4 regions of the Pseudoalteromonas sp. CO325X genome follow, and region 2 is predicted to be linked to each of the others. Evidence: predicted binding sites of a transcription regulator. Region 2 holds the regulator's gene; each other region holds the start of a gene.

Region 1 (4,217 bases), on a different contig from region 2:
GCGCAGGCCACTCACAACGCCTCGACTTTCAGCTTACCCGTCAGCCTATCCACATTGAAAGCGTCGCCAGTGAGCTCAAGGCCAATGGCATGGGCTACTTACGTATTAATAGCTTCAATAATCATAGTTTTCATGATGTCGCGCGTCACATCACCATGATGCAAAACGCCAACGGCGCCACACTCAACGGTTTGCTCATTGACCTGCGTGATAACCCAGGCGGTACCCTCGACAGTGCCATTGCCATTGCCGATTTATTTTTGTCTCAAGGTGTTATTGTCTCCACTCGAGGTCGCTTTGTGGAGGCTAATCAACGCTTTGAAGCAAAAGCTGGGGACATAATTCAAGGCGCCCCCATGGTCGTGCTGATCAATGAGGGCTCAGCTTCCGCTGCAGAAATTGTTGCCGGCGCGCTCAAGGATAATGACCGGGCAACCGTGGTAGGGACTCGCTCCTATGGTAAAGGGTCGGTGCAGTCATTGATCCCCTTAGGCGATGGCCGCAGTGCTTTGAAGCTGACCACAGCGAAGTACTATACCCCGTCTGGCGTGTCCATCGAGGGGACTGGCATCGTACCTGATGTGCCGATATTGCAACCTGCCCTTTCGCAATCAAATAAAGAGGTTATAATCAGCTTAGCTGAGGGGCAAAGTGCGCATAAAAACTTAACCGCACTGCTTGATAAACAATTACTAAAAGCTCAGCAACTATTAGAACAATAAAAACGCAGGCTCGGCTTTAAGCACGGGCCTGCACACTAATCATCAACAAAGATAAAAACACATTGTGCGCTTTTTAATATGGACTACGTTGTGTGTGCTGGTGCTCTTATCACCAGTACATGCGAAGCAAATCGCTATTGTCATTGATGACATAGGCTATCATCGTAATGACATGGCTGCCTTGCACTTGCCTGGCGCTGTAACTTACTCGGTGCTCCCTTTTACTCCTTACGCCACTCACTTTGCTCAACAGGCAGGGGCCTTAGATAAAGAGGTGCTTTTGCATGCCCCCATGCAAGCTATAAACGGTAAAGCGTTAGGGCCAGGGGGGCTGACAATGGATATGTCAAAAGAAGCTTTCCAACACGAGCTACGCAAGGCATTAGCCAGCCTACCCAATGCGCGCGGCGTCAATAATCACATGGGCTCGCTGCTAACACAGCAAAATGCGCCGATGAGCTGGACTATGGAAGTGCTAAAAGAGCAGGATTTGTTTTTTCTCGACAGTAAAACAACTCCCAATTCAAAAGCGCAAACAATTGCAGGGCTATACGGTGTCAGCAATATTGCTCGCCATGTTTTTCTCGATAATATCACCACCGAGCAGCAACTACGTTATCGTTTTGAGCAGCTAAAGACTCTCGCCGATAAGTATGACTACGCAGTTGCAATTGCTCACCCCTACCCCGAAACGTTTGCGTTTTTGCAACAGGCATTGCAAGAGCTCGAGGGCGAAGGTTTCCAACTTGTGCCTTTATCTCAGCTAGTGCAGCAGCGCACAATTCGACTTGCTCAGGCCGATAAAAAAAGTGTAACCGAGGAAGAGTAGAACCCTCTAAAACAATCATAGGTGGCATGGCTGCTGATGACTGGGCTCTGGTGCCGACAAACCACCTCCTCCGTATTCAGCACCTGCCCAAGTGCTTGTTCTATGAACATAAAATTAATCTGTATCTTTTACACAAACAGTGAAAGCTTTTCTTTTCCCTTAGTCCACAAAAAACAACAAATCCATTAAAATCAACACTTTAAAAGTTGGCATGGACTTAGCAACGTATATTCCGAAACGCAAATCTATGGAGGGTACATTATGTTAGGTTGGTCAATTGCATTTTTAGTTATCGCTTTGGTCGCAGCACTTTTAGGTTTCGGTGGCATTGCTGGCGCAGCCGCTGGCATCGCTAAAATTATTTTCTTTGTGTTCTTGGTACTGCTGGTTATCTCCCTTGTTGCTGGCGCCATTCGTGGTAAAGCGCCAAGGTAGTTATTAATTTTACAGCACAAGCGGTCACAGGCGGGATGAAACCCGCGACCGCAACCAAAACACGTTTTTTGAATCCAGATTTAAAGAGTTAATATTCAAGGAGAGTTCTATGTTTAATCATTCAGCAACAAAAGCATTTATCGCTACATTATTTGCCGCAGTATTCGCTATGGGCTGTGAAGACAGTGGCGGTGCCGAAGAGGCAGGTGAAAAGATTGATGAGGCGATCACAGACACTCAAAACGCGGTCGAAGACGCGTGTGAGAATGTTAAAGAAAACGCCGGTGCAGAAGAAACAAACTGCTAATACAGGCTTATCTTCAAACAAAAAACCCGCGAAGTTCGCGGGTTTTTTTACGTCTCTAATTATTTAAAACTGACTGTTGGCCGCTGCAACCACATTGTCTACGGTGAAGCCAAAGTGCTTAAACAATTCGCCCGCTGGCGCTGATTCACCAAAGCTAGTCATGCCGATAACTTTGCCATTCAAACCAACATACTTGTACCAGAAGTCGGCAATGCCTGCCTCTACGGCGACACGGCGAGTCACACTGCTGGGTAGGACACTTTCTTTGTACTGTGCGTCTTGTTGATCGAACAAGTCCGTTGATGGCATAGACACCACGCGTACCTGACGACCTTGAGCGCGAAGCTCAGAAGCTGCGTCCATAGCAAGTTGTACTTCCGAGCCTGTGGCAATCAGGATAACTTCTGGTTCGCCATCACAGGTTAATACATACCCACCTTTTTTCACATCAGCAAGTTGCTGCGCATCGCGTGCTTGCTGAGCAAGACCTTGACGCGTAAAGACCAGCGACGTTGGTCCGTCTTTGCGCTCTATCGCTTGCTGCCACGCAATGGCTGACTCAACTTGGTCACATGGGCGCCAATTAACTAGATTCGGCGTGTAACGCAGGCTCGCCATCTGTTCAACCGGCTGGTGAGTCGGTCCATCTTCACCCAAACCGATGGAATCGTGGGTGTAAACGAAAATGCTAGGCGTCTTCATGAGTGCAGCCATGCGCACCGCATTACGCGCATACTCCATAAACATTAAAAAGGTTGCGCCGTAAGGAATGAAACCTTTGTGCAAGGCAATACCATTCATAATGGCGGACATGCCAAATTCACGCACCCCATAGAAAATATAGTTACCTGACGCGTCGTCTTTACTAAGGCCTTTTGAACCACTCCAAATCGTTAAGTTCGACCCTGCCAAGTCGGCTGAGCCGCCCATAAACTCAGGTAGCATTGGGCCAAAGGTATTTAAGGCATTTTGCGATGCCTTACGTGTTGCAGGGCTATCAGGGTTTGCTTGTAACTGCTCAATATAGGCTTGTGACTTCTCGGCCCAATCAGCAGGCATTTCACCATTTTGGCGACGTTCAAACTCCGCAGCAAGCTCAGGGTATGCCGCCTTGTATGCCGCAAACTTATCCTGCCAACTCTGCTCTGCTTGCGTGCCCTTCTCTTTAGCATCCCACTGTTGATAGATATCATCAGGAATCGCAAAGGCGTCATGAGACCAACCCAAGAACTCGCGCGCAGCTTTAATTTCATCATCACCCAACGGCGCACCGTGGCAATCGTGGCTTCCTGATTTATTCGGAGAGCCGTAACCAATCACTGTTTTACAACAGATAAGCGTTGGCTTGTCACCTTGGGCGCGGCCTTCATCAATAGCAGCGCGAATAGCCTCGCTATCGTGACCATCAACATTACGCACCACGTGCCAGCCGTAAGACTCAAAACGCGCGGGAGTGTCGTCACTAAACCAGCCTTCAACCTCACCATCAATAGAAATACCATTGTCGTCCCAAAACGCAATCAACTTACCAAGGCCTAGAGTTCCTGCAAGCGAACACGCCTCGTGAGAAATTCCTTCCATCAAGCAGCCGTCGCCCATAAAAGCGTAAGTGTAGTGATCAACAATTTCATGGTCAGCGCGATTAAATTGAGCAGCAAGGGCTTTCTCCGCGATTGCCATGCCTACCGCATTGGTGATCCCCTGTCCAAGTGGGCCCGTAGTGGTCTCAATACCCGGAGCATAACCGTATTCAGGGTGGCCCGGAGTTTTTGAATGAAGCTGACGGAAGTTTTTAATTTCCTCAATAGGAAGATCATAGCCGCTTAAGTGTAAAAGCGAATAAATCAGCATTGAACCGTGGCCATTTGAGAGAATAAATCGGTCACGGTCAGCCCAGTTAGGGTTGCTCGGGTTATGCTTAAGA
Region 2 (4,217 bases):
TGAAACCCTTAAAATTCAAGGTGATGCCAAGATTGCCATGGCCGACCAGCATATCGTTGCCGAAACCATAAGCTATGATATTGCCAAACAGCTGATCACCGCTGAAAAAGATGAAAACTCCAGCACACGAGTGCGCACAACATTAACACCACAAAGTGACGATACGCCGGAGAAAGAGCAATAATGGCGACTCTTAAAGCACAAAAACTAGCGAAAAGCTATAAAGGCCGGGAGGTCGTCAAAAGTGTTGGCTTAGAGGTGCAAGCGGGTAGTATCGTCGGCTTGCTCGGCCCTAATGGAGCCGGTAAGACAACTACTTTTTACATGATAGTCGGCTTGGTACCCAGTGATAAAGGCACCATCAGTATTGATGATGAGGATATCACCTTGATGCCGATGCATTCTCGTGCGCGCTTAGGTATTGGTTATTTACCGCAAGAGTCATCTATTTTTCGAAAGCTGACAGTTTTTCAAAATTTGATGGCCATCCTAGAAACCCGCAAGGGCTTAAGCAAAGCCGAGCGTGAAAGCGAGCTTGAGGGCCTGCTTGATGAGTTCAATATACAGCACATTCGAGACTCACAAGGAATGGCGTTATCTGGTGGCGAACGTCGCCGGGTAGAAATAGCGCGAGCATTGGCGGCAAACCCCAAGTTTATCTTGTTGGATGAACCTTTTGCTGGTGTCGACCCTATTTCAGTGTTAGATATAAAGAAAATCATAGAGCATCTGCGCAATCGTGGCATTGGTGTATTAATCACCGACCACAATGTGCGAGAGACCCTAGACGTATGTGAAACCGCATACATTGTTTCCCATGGCGAGCTCATTGCTTCCGGCACTCCAGAGCAAGTTCTTGCCGATCAAACGGTTCGCGACGTCTATTTGGGTGAGCAGTTTAGATTATAACGATTAAAGGATTGTTAGAGATACATGAGGCAATCATTACAGCTGCGCCTAGGCCAGCAATTAACAATGACCCCACAATTGCAGCAAGCGATTCGCCTGTTGCAGCTCAGTACTTTGGATCTCCAACAAGAAATTCAAGAGGCGTTGGACGCCAACCCATTACTTGAAGTTGAAGAAGACAATTACGCCGACAATAACGACAACCAAGAGCAAAAAGAGTCGACGTCCGACAGCCAAAATAACGACATCGCCGAGACGGCCAGTGCCAGCAAAGATGAAGTTGAAAGTGCTGATGCCATGAACAACGAGTCCATCAGTGAGGACTTGCCCATGGATGTGTCTTGGGATGAGTATATTAGTGCGGCTCCCGTTGCCTCCTCTGGGCCTATGCCAGAAGATGAGTCTATCTATCAAGGCGAAACCACCGAGTCGCTGCACGATTATTTGATGTGGCAGCTGCAATTAACACCTTTTAGTGCCACCGACGAGGCCATCGCCACAGCCATCATTGAAGCCATCAATGACAACGGCATTTTAACGGTCAGTTGTGAAGATCTGCTGGAAAGCTTGAACCATGACGAACAAGACGATGGTATCGAGCTCGATGAAATTGAAGCCGTCCTTAAGCGTATCCAACTCTTTGATCCAGTAGGAATTGGTGCGCGTTCTTTACAAGAGTGCTTGTTGATCCAGCTCAAGCAATTTGACCCACAAACTCCTTGGCTTGAAGAGACCAAAGAGGTAATTTGTAACTATATTGATTTGCTTGGTAGTCGTGACTATCGCACCTTGATGAAAAAGACTAAGCTTAAAGAAGCGCAGTTAAAAGAGGTGATGACACTGATACACAGTTTAAATCCAACTCCTGCAGCCACGATTGTGCGAGAGCAGTCAGAGTATGTGATTCCAGATGTATCGGTGAAGAAAGTTAAAGGCCGCTGGGTGGTTGAATTAAACCCAGATAGTATGCCTAAGATCCGCGTTAACGATCACTATGCATCAATGTCGCGAAGCTGTAAGTCGCAAAGTGATAGTCAATTTATTCGCTCGCATTTACAAGAAGCGAAATGGTTTATAAAGAGCTTGGAGCAACGCAATGATACGCTACTTAAAGTAACTAATTGCATTGTTCAACAACAACAGGCATTCTTTGAACATGGTGAAGAGGCAATGAAGCCAATGGTGCTTAATGACGTTGCCGAAATGGTGGAAATGCATGAGTCAACGATTTCCCGTGTGACCACCCAAAAGTATATGCATACACCACGGGGTATTTTTGAGCTGAAGTACTTTTTCTCCAGCCATGTTACAACCGAAAACGGAGGTGAATGCTCGTCCACAGCGATTCGAGCATTGATCAAAAAGCTAGTAGCTGCGGAGAATCCTGCTAAGCCGTTGAGTGATAGCAAGATTGCCGACGTACTAGCCGAGCAAGGAATTAAAGTGGCTCGGCGCACGATAGCTAAATATCGTGAATCGCTAGCCATTCCACCGTCAAATCAGCGTAAAAGTTTGATATAGACGTTAGACAAGAAGGAAAATGCTTATGCAATTAAATCTTACCGGTCGTCACGTAGAAATCACTGATTCTCTTCGCAACTATGTGAATAGCAAATTTGCAAAATTAGAGCGTCACTTTGACCATATAAATAATGTGCATGTCATTCTTGATATTGAAAAACTAACACAAAAAGCAGAAGCTACTCTTCACGTTAACGGTGGTGAACTGTTCGCAACCGCAGAGCACCAGGATATGTATGCGGCGATCGACGGCTTAATTGATAAGCTCGACCGTCAAGTGATTAAACATAAAGAGAAATTATCTCGTCACTAACATGAACCTAGATTCACTCTTTAGCAAGGACTGCAGCAAAGCTGCGGTCCTTTTTAATAGCAAAAAAAGAATGCTGGAGTACCTCTCTCAGGTGGCACATCAGCACAGCCCTCACCTCAGCGAGCAATCGGTACTTGATGCTTTGCTGACCCGCGAAAAGCTGGGCAGTACCGGTATAGGTAAAGGCGTTGCTATTCCGCACGGCCGTCTCGATGGTATCGACAGTACCATTGCCATTGTTGTAACTAATCGCGAAGCCATTAACTTTGATGCCATTGATAACCTTCCGGTGGATATCTTTGTCGCACTTTTAGTGCCGGCCAATGAGACTGAACAACACCTGAAGACCTTAGCGACAATTGCTGATAAACTAAAAGACAAACAACTGTGTAAACAACTGCGCTCAGCCAGCAGCGATCAAGAGCTTTATCAATTGATCGCCGACTAATGCGCGCCGTATTGATTCATGGTGTCGTTTAAATGTGCGTCTTGGGGTAAAACAAGGAGTTGTCGGATGGAACTTATCATTGTCAGTGGTCGCTCGGGTTCTGGAAAATCAGTCGCGTTACGGGTGCTCGAAGACCTTGGGTACTATTGCGTAGATAACATCCCGGTTATTTTACTCCCCTCTTTGGTGCGCAGTGTTTCGGCAAATTATGACAAAATTGCCGTCAGTATCGACGTGCGCAATTTGCCCAAAGAGCAGCATGAATTTAACGACATTCTCGCTTATCTGCCTGAGTTTGCTAAGCCTTCGCTATTTTACCTTGATAGTGACGAACAAACGTTGATTAAGCGTTTCTCTGAAACTCGTCGGCTACACCCCTTATCAATGCAAAATATGACGTTGGATGTCGCTATTCGTGAAGAGAAGCAGCTTCTTGATGTACTCATCTCCCACGCCGACTTTATTATTGATACAACTGAGCTCAGCGTTCACCAGTTGGCGGAGATGATCCGTGAAAAAGTGCTGGGTAAAAAAGACAAGCAATTACTGATCACTTTTGAGTCTTTTGGGTTTAAACATGGCATTCCAAAGAATGCTGATTATGTGTTTGATGTGCGGTTTCTCCCCAACCCCCACTGGGAACCTGAACTAAAGGCGCTCACAGGGTTAGACCAACCCGTTCAAGACTATTTAGCCAGCCACTCAATTGTGCAAAAGTTCACTTGGCAGATCCAAACTTTTGTACAAACTTGGTTACCGCACTTAGAGCGTAATAACCGTAGTTATTTGACCATTGCTATTGGCTGTACTGGAGGTCAACACCGCTCAGTGTACCTTGCCCAAACCTTGGGAGAGCGCTTTTTAGATACCTATCCGAACGTGAAAATTCGCCATCGAGAGCAGGAAAAATAGTGATGGTTGAAGGTACTTTTATTATTCAAAATAAGTTAGGCCTACATGCTCGTGCAGCCTCACAATTGGCGCAACTGGCGATGAATTTTGATGCCCAAATAACGCTATATCAAG
Region 3 (4,217 bases), on a different contig from region 2:
CGTTGATGATTGTGGTTTATCGTAAGGCTTTCCATCGAGCATAAGTTGCACGCGGTGGCCTTGCATAAAGCGCGGTGATACTTGGCCTGTAACATGTACAGAGCCTGTGTTATCACGAATTGTTTCTTCTTGATTTGGAGTGGTAATAGCGACGGAGAAATTAACTCCTTGGTCAGCGCTATTATCTTGCTCAAGAATTTGCGTGTCAGTTGAGGGCATACTCATCGCTGGGGAGTTTAACTTTACCTTCTCAGCTCCTTTTCTTGGAGAGTCAGAAAAAACTAATACACCATTCTCATCCTTCCATACATAGATGCTTTTATTGGTTGCGTTGGCGTTAAAGGCACTCAAACCCAGAACCATGAAAACGCATAAGATAGACCACTTCGTTGTCACGCTACTTCCTATTTTACGTTTATTATTCTTATAGTTAGCCGAAAATTAACCAATTACTTGGTTAAACCCTAACTTTAGTCTATTTACAACTTTTTTACCATAAAAAAAGCCTGCTAAGCAGGCTTTGAGAACACACATGATATAACTAAGTGGTAGTTATGCGGTTTACACGCTGTAGTACATTTCAAATTCTACAGGGTGTGTAGTCATGTTGAGCTTTTCTACTTCAGCTGATTTCAAGCCGATGTATGCATCAATAAGGTCGTCAGTGAATACGCCGCCTTGCGTCAAGAATTCACGATCCGCATCAAGTGAATCAAGAGCTTCTTGCAATGACGCTGCCACTGTTGGAATCTCTGCTGCCTCTTCTGCAGGTAAGTCATATAGATCTTTATCCATGGCGTCGCCAGGGTGGATCTTGTTCTTAATGCCGTCAAGACCCGCCATTAGCATCGCTGAGAAGGCAAGGTATGGGTTCGCCGTAGGGTCAGGGAAGCGTACCTCAATACGGCGAGCTTTCTCTGATGGAACCACAGGGATACGAATAGACGCTGAGCGGTTACGTGCTGAATAAGCAAGCATAACAGGTGCTTCGAAACCCGGAACAAGGCGCTTGTATGAGTTTGTCGAAGCGTTGGCAAAGGCGTTAATAGCTTTGGCGTGCTTGATGATACCACCAATGTAGTAAAGCGCTTCTTCTGATAGGCCACCATACTTGTCGCCTGCAAAGATGTTTTTACCATCTTTACCTAGAGATTGGTGACAATGCATGCCTGAACCGTTGTCGCCAACCACAGGCTTAGGCATGAAAGTAGCGGTTTTACCATATAGATGCGCCATGTTGTGAATAACATACTTCATCTCTTGAATTTCGTCCGCTTTCAAAACCATGGTGTTAAAGCGGGTGGCGATTTCGTTTTGGCCAGCTGTTGCTACTTCGTGGTGATGAGCTTCAACGACTTGGCCGAGTTCTTCAAGCACCATGCAAGTGGCACTACGCCAATCTTGTGATGAGTCCACTGGAGCAACAGGGAAGTAACCACCTTTGACGCCAGGACGGTGACCGGTGTTACCGCCTTCGTAATCTTTATCTGAGTTCCAGCATGCTTCTTCAGCGTCGATTTTATACATTGACCCAGACATATCTGTTTTGTACTTAACATCGTCAAAAAGGAAGAATTCTGGTTCAGGGCCAAACAGAATCGTATCGGCAATACCTGTTGAGCGCATATATTCTTCAGCACGCTTAGCCACAGAGCGAGGGTCGCGCTCATAGCCTTGAAGAGTTGAAGGTTCAACAACGTCACAACGTACGATAAGTGTGGTTTCTTCGGCGAACGGATCAAGCTTAGCGCTTTCAGCATCTGGCATCAGCACCATGTCTGACTCGTTAATGCCTTTCCAGCCTGCAATTGAAGAGCCGTCAAACATTTTACCGTCTTCAAAGAAATCTTCATCAGCCTGGTGATGAGGAATAGAGACATGCTGCTCTTTACCTTTGGTGTCGGTGAAACGAAGGTCAACGAATTTTACGTCGTGCTCTTTAATAAAATCTAATACCGATTGTGACATGTGTCCTCCAACTATGGATTATTATTTGCTGCAATTTACTGCATTTGTGCATGGGTAAGCTTAAACCATGCCAAAAGTATAAGTATCTGTTTAGTAGGGGGTTACTTTCTATTTGGTAATCTCAAACTTATTTTTTGCACCAATAGGGTGCGAACTTGCTACATTGTAGTGCAAATTTTTCAGGCTGCATTGTCATGTATCAAGGGATGACTCAAATAAGGCAGTGAGCGCACTAAAAAACACTGATAACACAGTCTCGGTGTCATTTTTATGTCAAGCGACTAGGCTATGTTAGGCACGGAAGTAAATTAATTAGCTGGATAAACTTTCATCTAGTGGCGTTATAAGGGATAATACGCGACCTTTTAAACTCGACACAGGTGGCCCGCGCCGCTGGGTGTGGATCATTTAGGAAATATGGGGTTAGCCTCTAAGTAAATATATGAGCATCGAAAAGTTAAGAAATATCGCGATTATCGCACACGTTGACCATGGTAAAACGACTTTGGTTGATAAATTGCTTGAGCAATCGGGCACACTACAAACCCGTGGTGGCAACGAAGAGCGAGTGATGGACTCGAACGATCTTGAAAAAGAACGTGGTATTACCATCCTAGCTAAAAACACGGCAATCAACTGGAAAGACTACCATATCAATATCGTCGATACCCCTGGGCACGCCGACTTTGGTGGCGAGGTAGAGCGCGTACTTTCGATGGCTGACTCCGTACTATTACTTGTTGACGCACAAGAAGGGCCAATGCCGCAGACGCGCTTTGTAACGCAAAAAGCGTTCGCGCAAGGGCTGAAGCCAATCGTTGTTATTAACAAGGTTGATAAGCCGGGTGCACGCCCTGATTGGGTTATGGACCAAGTATTTGACTTGTTCGATAACTTAGGTGCAACCGACGAACAGTTAGACTTTAAAGTTATTTATGCATCAGCGATTAATGGTTGGGCAACGCTCGACTTAGATGAGCCTTCTGACAACATGGAACCAATGTTTGAAGCCATTGTTAAAGAAGTTGAAGCACCAGATGCGGATCCTGAGGGGCCGCTACAGATGCAAATTTCACAGCTTGACTACAACTCGTACGTTGGCGTTATCGGCGTAGGCCGTATTAAGCGTGGTACTGTGAAAGTAAATCAGCAGGTTACTATTGTCGGTGCTGATGGCAGTAAACGTAACGGCAAAGTGGGCCAAGTGCTTACTTACCTAGGTCTTGACCGTCATGATGCGACAGAGGCAACTGCCGGCGACATCATCGCGGTGAGTGGCCTGGGCGAGTTGAAAATCTCTGATACCATCTGTGATGTCAACACGGTTGAAGCGTTACCAGCACTGAGTGTTGATGAGCCTACTGTTACCATGACGTTCTCTGTAAACACCTCACCTTTTGCTGGCCAAGAAGGTAAATACGTCACCTCACGTAATATCCTTGAACGTTTGCAAGCCGAGCTAGTTCACAATGTGGCGTTACGCGTAGAAGAGACCGATAACCCTGATAGCTTCCGTGTATCAGGCCGTGGTGAATTACACTTGGGCGTACTTATCGAAAACATGCGTCGTGAAGGCTATGAACTTGCCGTGTCTCGTCCAGAAGTTATTTTGCGTGAAGTTGATGGTGAAATCCAAGAACCTTACGAAACAGTGACTATCGACTGTGAAGACGAGCACCAAGGCTCTATCATGGAGCAACTGGGTTTACGTAAAGCAGAAATGACTGATATGTCTCCAGATGGTAAAGGCCGTATTCGTATGGACTTTATGATCCCAAGCCGTGGCTTAATTGGCTTCCAGACTGATTTCATGACGTTAACCTCAGGTTCTGGTTTGATGTACCACACGTTTGATCATTACGGCCCACACAAAGGCGGTAAGATCGGCCAACGTATGAACGGTGTATTGATAGCGAATGCCCAAGGTAAGGCGCTGACTAACGCGCTATTTAACCTGCAAGAGCGTGGTAAGCTATTTATCGGCCATGGTGTTGAAGTCTACGAAGGTATGGTTATTGGTATTCACAGCCGTGACAATGACCTTACGGTTAATGCCCTAAAAGGTAAACAGTTAACCAACGTGCGTGCTTCAGGTACTGATGAAGCGCAAACACTTGTGCCACCTATCAAGATGACCCTTGAGCAAGCGCTTGAGTTCATTGATGATGATGAGCTGGTAGAAGTGACTCCGGAAAGCATCCGTATCCGTAAGAAATTATTGACTGAGAGCGAGCGTAAGCGCGCATCTC
Region 4 (4,217 bases), on a different contig from region 2:
ACATAATGGCATGGGAGCGCCAATAAAAGCCGCTTTCACAGTTGTCCAAAAGCCTTCTTTACCAAGGTGGCGTTGCAAAAAGTTAGCAGGAAGATATACATTGATGAGCCCAGCTAAAAACAGCCCCAGCATCAGCCAAGGTGCAGATAGCACAAACAATTGCCAAAAATTAGTTAGTAAGTCCATCAACGTCCTCCAATGCGGTCAAAATTGAACAATGCTCTGCCGGTAACTCTGTGCCACAACACTGCTCAGCCAATTGTGAAAGAGAGGCATAAAAGCGTTGCAACTCAGCGATACGCTCTGCCACAAGTGCCTTTTTTCGCAGCGTAAGTTGCTTCACTTCATGGCAGCTATGCTGCTGTTTCTCAAAGTTAATCTTCAATAACTCAGAGATTTCTTGCAAACTAAAGCCGACGTCTTTAGCACGACGAATAAAGTTTAATTGCGCTAAATGGGCGTGCGTATAATCCCGGTATCCTGCTGCAGTGCGATTAGGCGGCTTTAATAGCCCTTGCTGTTCGTAGTAACGAAGCGTATCGGGACTCATGTCCACCTTTTTTGCTAACTCTGAAATTCGCATTAGTTTTTCTCGCAGTTATTTAACTGTCACTGATTGTAGACCTTAGTGTTAACTCCAAGGTCAATATTTTTTTGCGTCCGCTAAGTCACCATGAAAGACTAGTGCTAAACCACCGTATTTTAACGCCTACTTTGTCCAACTGGCGAAACGAGAGAAGAGAGTTATGAACATAGTACTACTTGATGCAAAAACTTTAGGTGACAATAGCTTAGCCCCACTGGAGCAACTCGGAGACTTCCATTCTTACGAGCTAACTGAGCCGCAGTCCGTTGTTACTCGTTGCCAAGATGCCGAGGTTATTATTAGCAACAAAGTAGTGATAAATGCTGAGCATATGCAATCGCTACCCAAGCTTAAATTGATTTGCGTTGCTGCCACCGGCACCAACAATATCGACTTACAAGCCGCTGCCAAGCAAGGCATCACAGTATGTAATGTTGCTGGCTACTCTACCGCCTCAGTGGTGCAACACACCTTCGCCCTACTCAACGCCTTATTAGGTAACATTCATCGCTACATTAATGACTGCCATCACGGTGCGTGGCAACAAAGTGATATGTTTTGTCGCTTGGATTATGCCATTGAGGAGCTTGCCGATAAAACCCTTGCTATCATCGGCTATGGCGAGTTAGGTCAGGCGGTGGCGCGCGTTGCAGAAGCCTTCGCTATGAAGGTCATTGTTGCGGAGCGTAAAGGACAGCCAGTACGAGAAGGACGGGTTAGCTTTGAACAAGCACTGCAAAACGCTGATGTGGTCTCTATTCATAGCCCTTTAACGCCACAGACTCAGCAACTATTTAACGCCGACGCATTCACTTTCATGAAACCAAGTGCAGTGCTCATCAATACAGCTCGTGGCCCTATTATTGATGAACAAGCGCTCGTTGCGGCCCTAGAGCAAGGTGATATAGCCGGTGCGGCGTTAGATGTGCTTACACGTGAACCTGCCACCGCAGATAATCCATTAATTGCATATCAAGGCCATAACTTATTGTTAACGCCACACATTGCTTGGGCCTCTCGCCAAGCCCGCGACCGCCTCATTGAACAATTGGCAAAGAATATTATTGGGTTTGCCAATGGTGAAATCCGCAATCAGGTTAGTTAGATTCACTAAACTATGGGTTTCTAGGCCGAATAGACACCTTAATGATTTCATAACCTAATGATAATAAAGACAAATAAATATTGGCATTAAATTTGTTATCTTACCTAGGTGTTAACAATACTTAATAACGGATATAACAATGAAAAAAACACTTATTGCCGCTTTAGTCGCCCTTCCTTTACTGGGAGGCTGTGTTGTTTCAGTGAATGATGGCGATGCTGATGCTCGTTGGGCTGGCAGTGATTGGCAGCAGCAACAAAAAGACAACCGCACATATATTGCTGACTTGCAGCTAGGTACGGGGTTTGCGCAAGTGAAAAATTCTTTGGGAACGCCAGATTTCAGTGAATCTTTCCGCCATCAACAAGACAACTATCAAGTGTTATTTTACGCCACGCAAAGTAAAAAGTCTGATGGCAAAATCTCAAAGGACGAATGCACCCCTTTGGTTTTTGCTGATGGCGCCTTAGTCAGTGTAGGTGACAGCGCCTACCAAGCGCTTATCAATAAGCTATAAACGTTCAGCCACCCATAGGGGTGGCTTTTCTTATGCGAAAAATACAATGGTGTTGCGCCCTTGTTGCTTCGCTTTATAAAGACCCTTGTCAGCGCGCTCTATAAGCTGTGATTCCGATTGCGCATCACCAAAACCAGGATAGGTGGATACCCCCATACTGATAGTGACATGGTCAGCAACAGGCGAGTCTATATGCGCCACGTTAAGCTCTTCTATAACGCGTTTTAGCTTTTGTGCCAACGCCATGGCTGTCCCCTCTTCACTCCCTGGCAGCACAGCAGCAAATTCTTCACCGCCATAGCGAGCGACGAAGTCACTACCACGTTGACAATTGGCCACCAAGGTTGAAGCCACTTTCTTCAAACACTCATCACCGCGTTGGTGGCCATAGTGATCGTTGTAACGTTTAAAAAAGTCAATATCAATGAGCACCACAGACAACGGCAGCCCAGCGCGGACACTACGCCGCCACTCCCGCGAGAGCTGTTCATCAAAATAGCGGCGATTGGGGATTTCGGTTAAGCCATCGATACTGGCCAGCATCTCTAACAGGTCGTTCTTTTGCTTGATAGTCAGCTGGTTTTTAACGCGCGCGCGCACTATGGCACTACCAAAGGGTTTGGTTATGTAGTCCATGGCTCCGAGCTCAAGGCCTTTAGCTTCATCAACGAGAGAATCATTGGCGGAAATGATAATGACAGGAATAGGCTGGGTGCGCTCATCATGCTTAAGCTTACGCAGCGCTTCGTAACCATCCATACCGGGCATGACTATGTCCAGCAAGATCAGATCAACACTGTTAGTCGCTAACCACTCAAACATGGCCTCAGCACTTTCGACACCAAACACTTTGTGCTTGGGGCTCAGCGTTTTCTCCAAAACCACCCGATTTAACTCGTCATCATCGACAACAAGAATGCGCGCTGGCCTCATTTAATTGTCCCATCTGTCTAAACCGCTCACAAAATCAATGATAAAGTATGATTTTAATCACGTATAATCCGCAATTTAACGTATTTACCCAGTTTAGACATAAATACCTAACAATTCACTGAATATATGGCAGAAATTAGCCACATACACAGTGAATTAGCTTGTATGCTTAGAGGTTTTCTTCAGCAAATGAAGCAAGGCGACTGCGCACCACACCGTTTAGATTTACGGTGGCACTGCCCTCAAAATGCTTAAAGCGCTCAACGATATAGGTCAAACCCGATGTCACTGGGGTCAGATAGTTACTGTCTATTTGCGCCAGATTCCCCGAACAAATCAATTTAGTGCCCGCCCCGCAGCGCGTGATGATCGTTTTCAACTGTGAGGCTGTTAAATTCTGGCTCTCATCAAGCAATACCACGGCATTTTGGATACTACGCCCACGCATGAAGTTCACCGATTTAAACTGAATATTGGCTTTTTCCATAATATAGTTGCGACTGGAAATCGGGTTCTCATCGCCTTTGTGCAACACCTCCAAAGAATCAGTGATCGCTGCCAGCCAAGGCGCCATTTTTTCTTCCTCTGTGCCTGGCAAAAAACCTATAGACTCCGCTATTTCAGGGGTGTTGCGGGTCACAATTAGTTTGTCGTATATACCTTTTTCGATGATCATTTCAAGGGCGGCCGCTAAGGCTAAAATCGTTTTGCCGCACCCTGCCGGGCCTGTGAGTAACACCAGTTCGATATCTGGGTCGAGCAAGGCATCCATGGCCATGCCTTGGTAAATATTTTTTGGTTTAACGCCCCAGGCGCTGCGCGCCAATAGCCGTTCGACTCCTAGGTCTTTTAGGGTTATATGTGCTTCATCATAGCCAACTACACGAGCCGCGAAATGGCCACTGTCATCAAGCAAATATTCATTGGCAAAGACATCAGGTACTAACTCTCTGGCAACGTGATGAAGCGCATCGCGCCCTTGCTGCTCGGTTTCACACTCTCCGACATGCTGCCAGAAATCCCCCTCTATTTTTTTATACCCTGAGGTCAGTAGCGTAATGTCATCAATCAGTTGG

The links. The regulator sigma-54, encoded in region 2, starts transcription at its own class of promoters, with help from an activator protein. The targets are predictions, from matches to a motif close to GTTGGCACGNNNNTNGNNT.
Region 1: EXT46_RS00765 (DUF1328 family protein) is a predicted target of sigma-54. The motif match lies at 1,757-1,775, and genes of this name have one in related genera.
Region 3: glnA (glutamate--ammonia ligase) is a predicted target of sigma-54. The motif match lies at 2,025-2,043, and genes of this name have one in related genera.
Region 4: EXT46_RS16280 (DUF3192 domain-containing protein) is a predicted target of sigma-54. The motif match lies at 1,771-1,789, and genes of this name have one in related genera.

The regions. Positions count from the first base shown of each region.
Region 1 covers NZ_SGPG01000001.1:156,191-160,407, reverse strand. The annotation lists gene EXT46_RS00775 (S41 family peptidase) at 1-722, shown strand, start outside; gene EXT46_RS00770 (divergent polysaccharide deacetylase family protein) at 787-1,551, shown strand; gene EXT46_RS00765 (DUF1328 family protein) at 1,813-1,986, shown strand; gene EXT46_RS00760 (hypothetical protein) at 2,096-2,293, shown strand; gene tkt (transketolase) at 2,357-4,217, opposite strand, start outside.
Region 2 covers NZ_SGPG01000020.1:119,315-123,531, reverse strand. The annotation lists gene lptA (lipopolysaccharide transport periplasmic protein LptA) at 1-184, shown strand, start outside; gene lptB (LPS export ABC transporter ATP-binding protein) at 184-909, shown strand; gene EXT46_RS10510 (RNA polymerase factor sigma-54) at 934-2,430, shown strand; gene hpf (ribosome hibernation promoting factor) at 2,456-2,743, shown strand; gene ptsN (PTS IIA-like nitrogen regulatory protein PtsN) at 2,745-3,191, shown strand; gene rapZ (RNase adapter RapZ) at 3,258-4,103, shown strand; gene EXT46_RS10490 (HPr family phosphocarrier protein) at 4,103-4,217, shown strand, end outside.
Region 3 covers NZ_SGPG01000026.1:16,357-20,573, forward strand. The annotation lists gene EXT46_RS14135 (DUF4124 domain-containing protein) at 1-396, opposite strand, end outside; gene glnA (glutamate--ammonia ligase) at 562-1,968, opposite strand; gene typA (translational GTPase TypA) at 2,411-4,217, shown strand, end outside.
Region 4 covers NZ_SGPG01000032.1:159,719-163,935, forward strand. The annotation lists gene EXT46_RS16265 (SO_0444 family Cu/Zn efflux transporter) at 1-186, opposite strand, end outside; gene zntR (Zn(2+)-responsive transcriptional regulator) at 170-583, opposite strand; gene EXT46_RS16275 (D-2-hydroxyacid dehydrogenase) at 747-1,691, shown strand; gene EXT46_RS16280 (DUF3192 domain-containing protein) at 1,831-2,208, shown strand; gene EXT46_RS16285 (diguanylate cyclase) at 2,239-3,141, opposite strand; gene EXT46_RS16290 (PhoH family protein) at 3,311-4,217, opposite strand, start outside.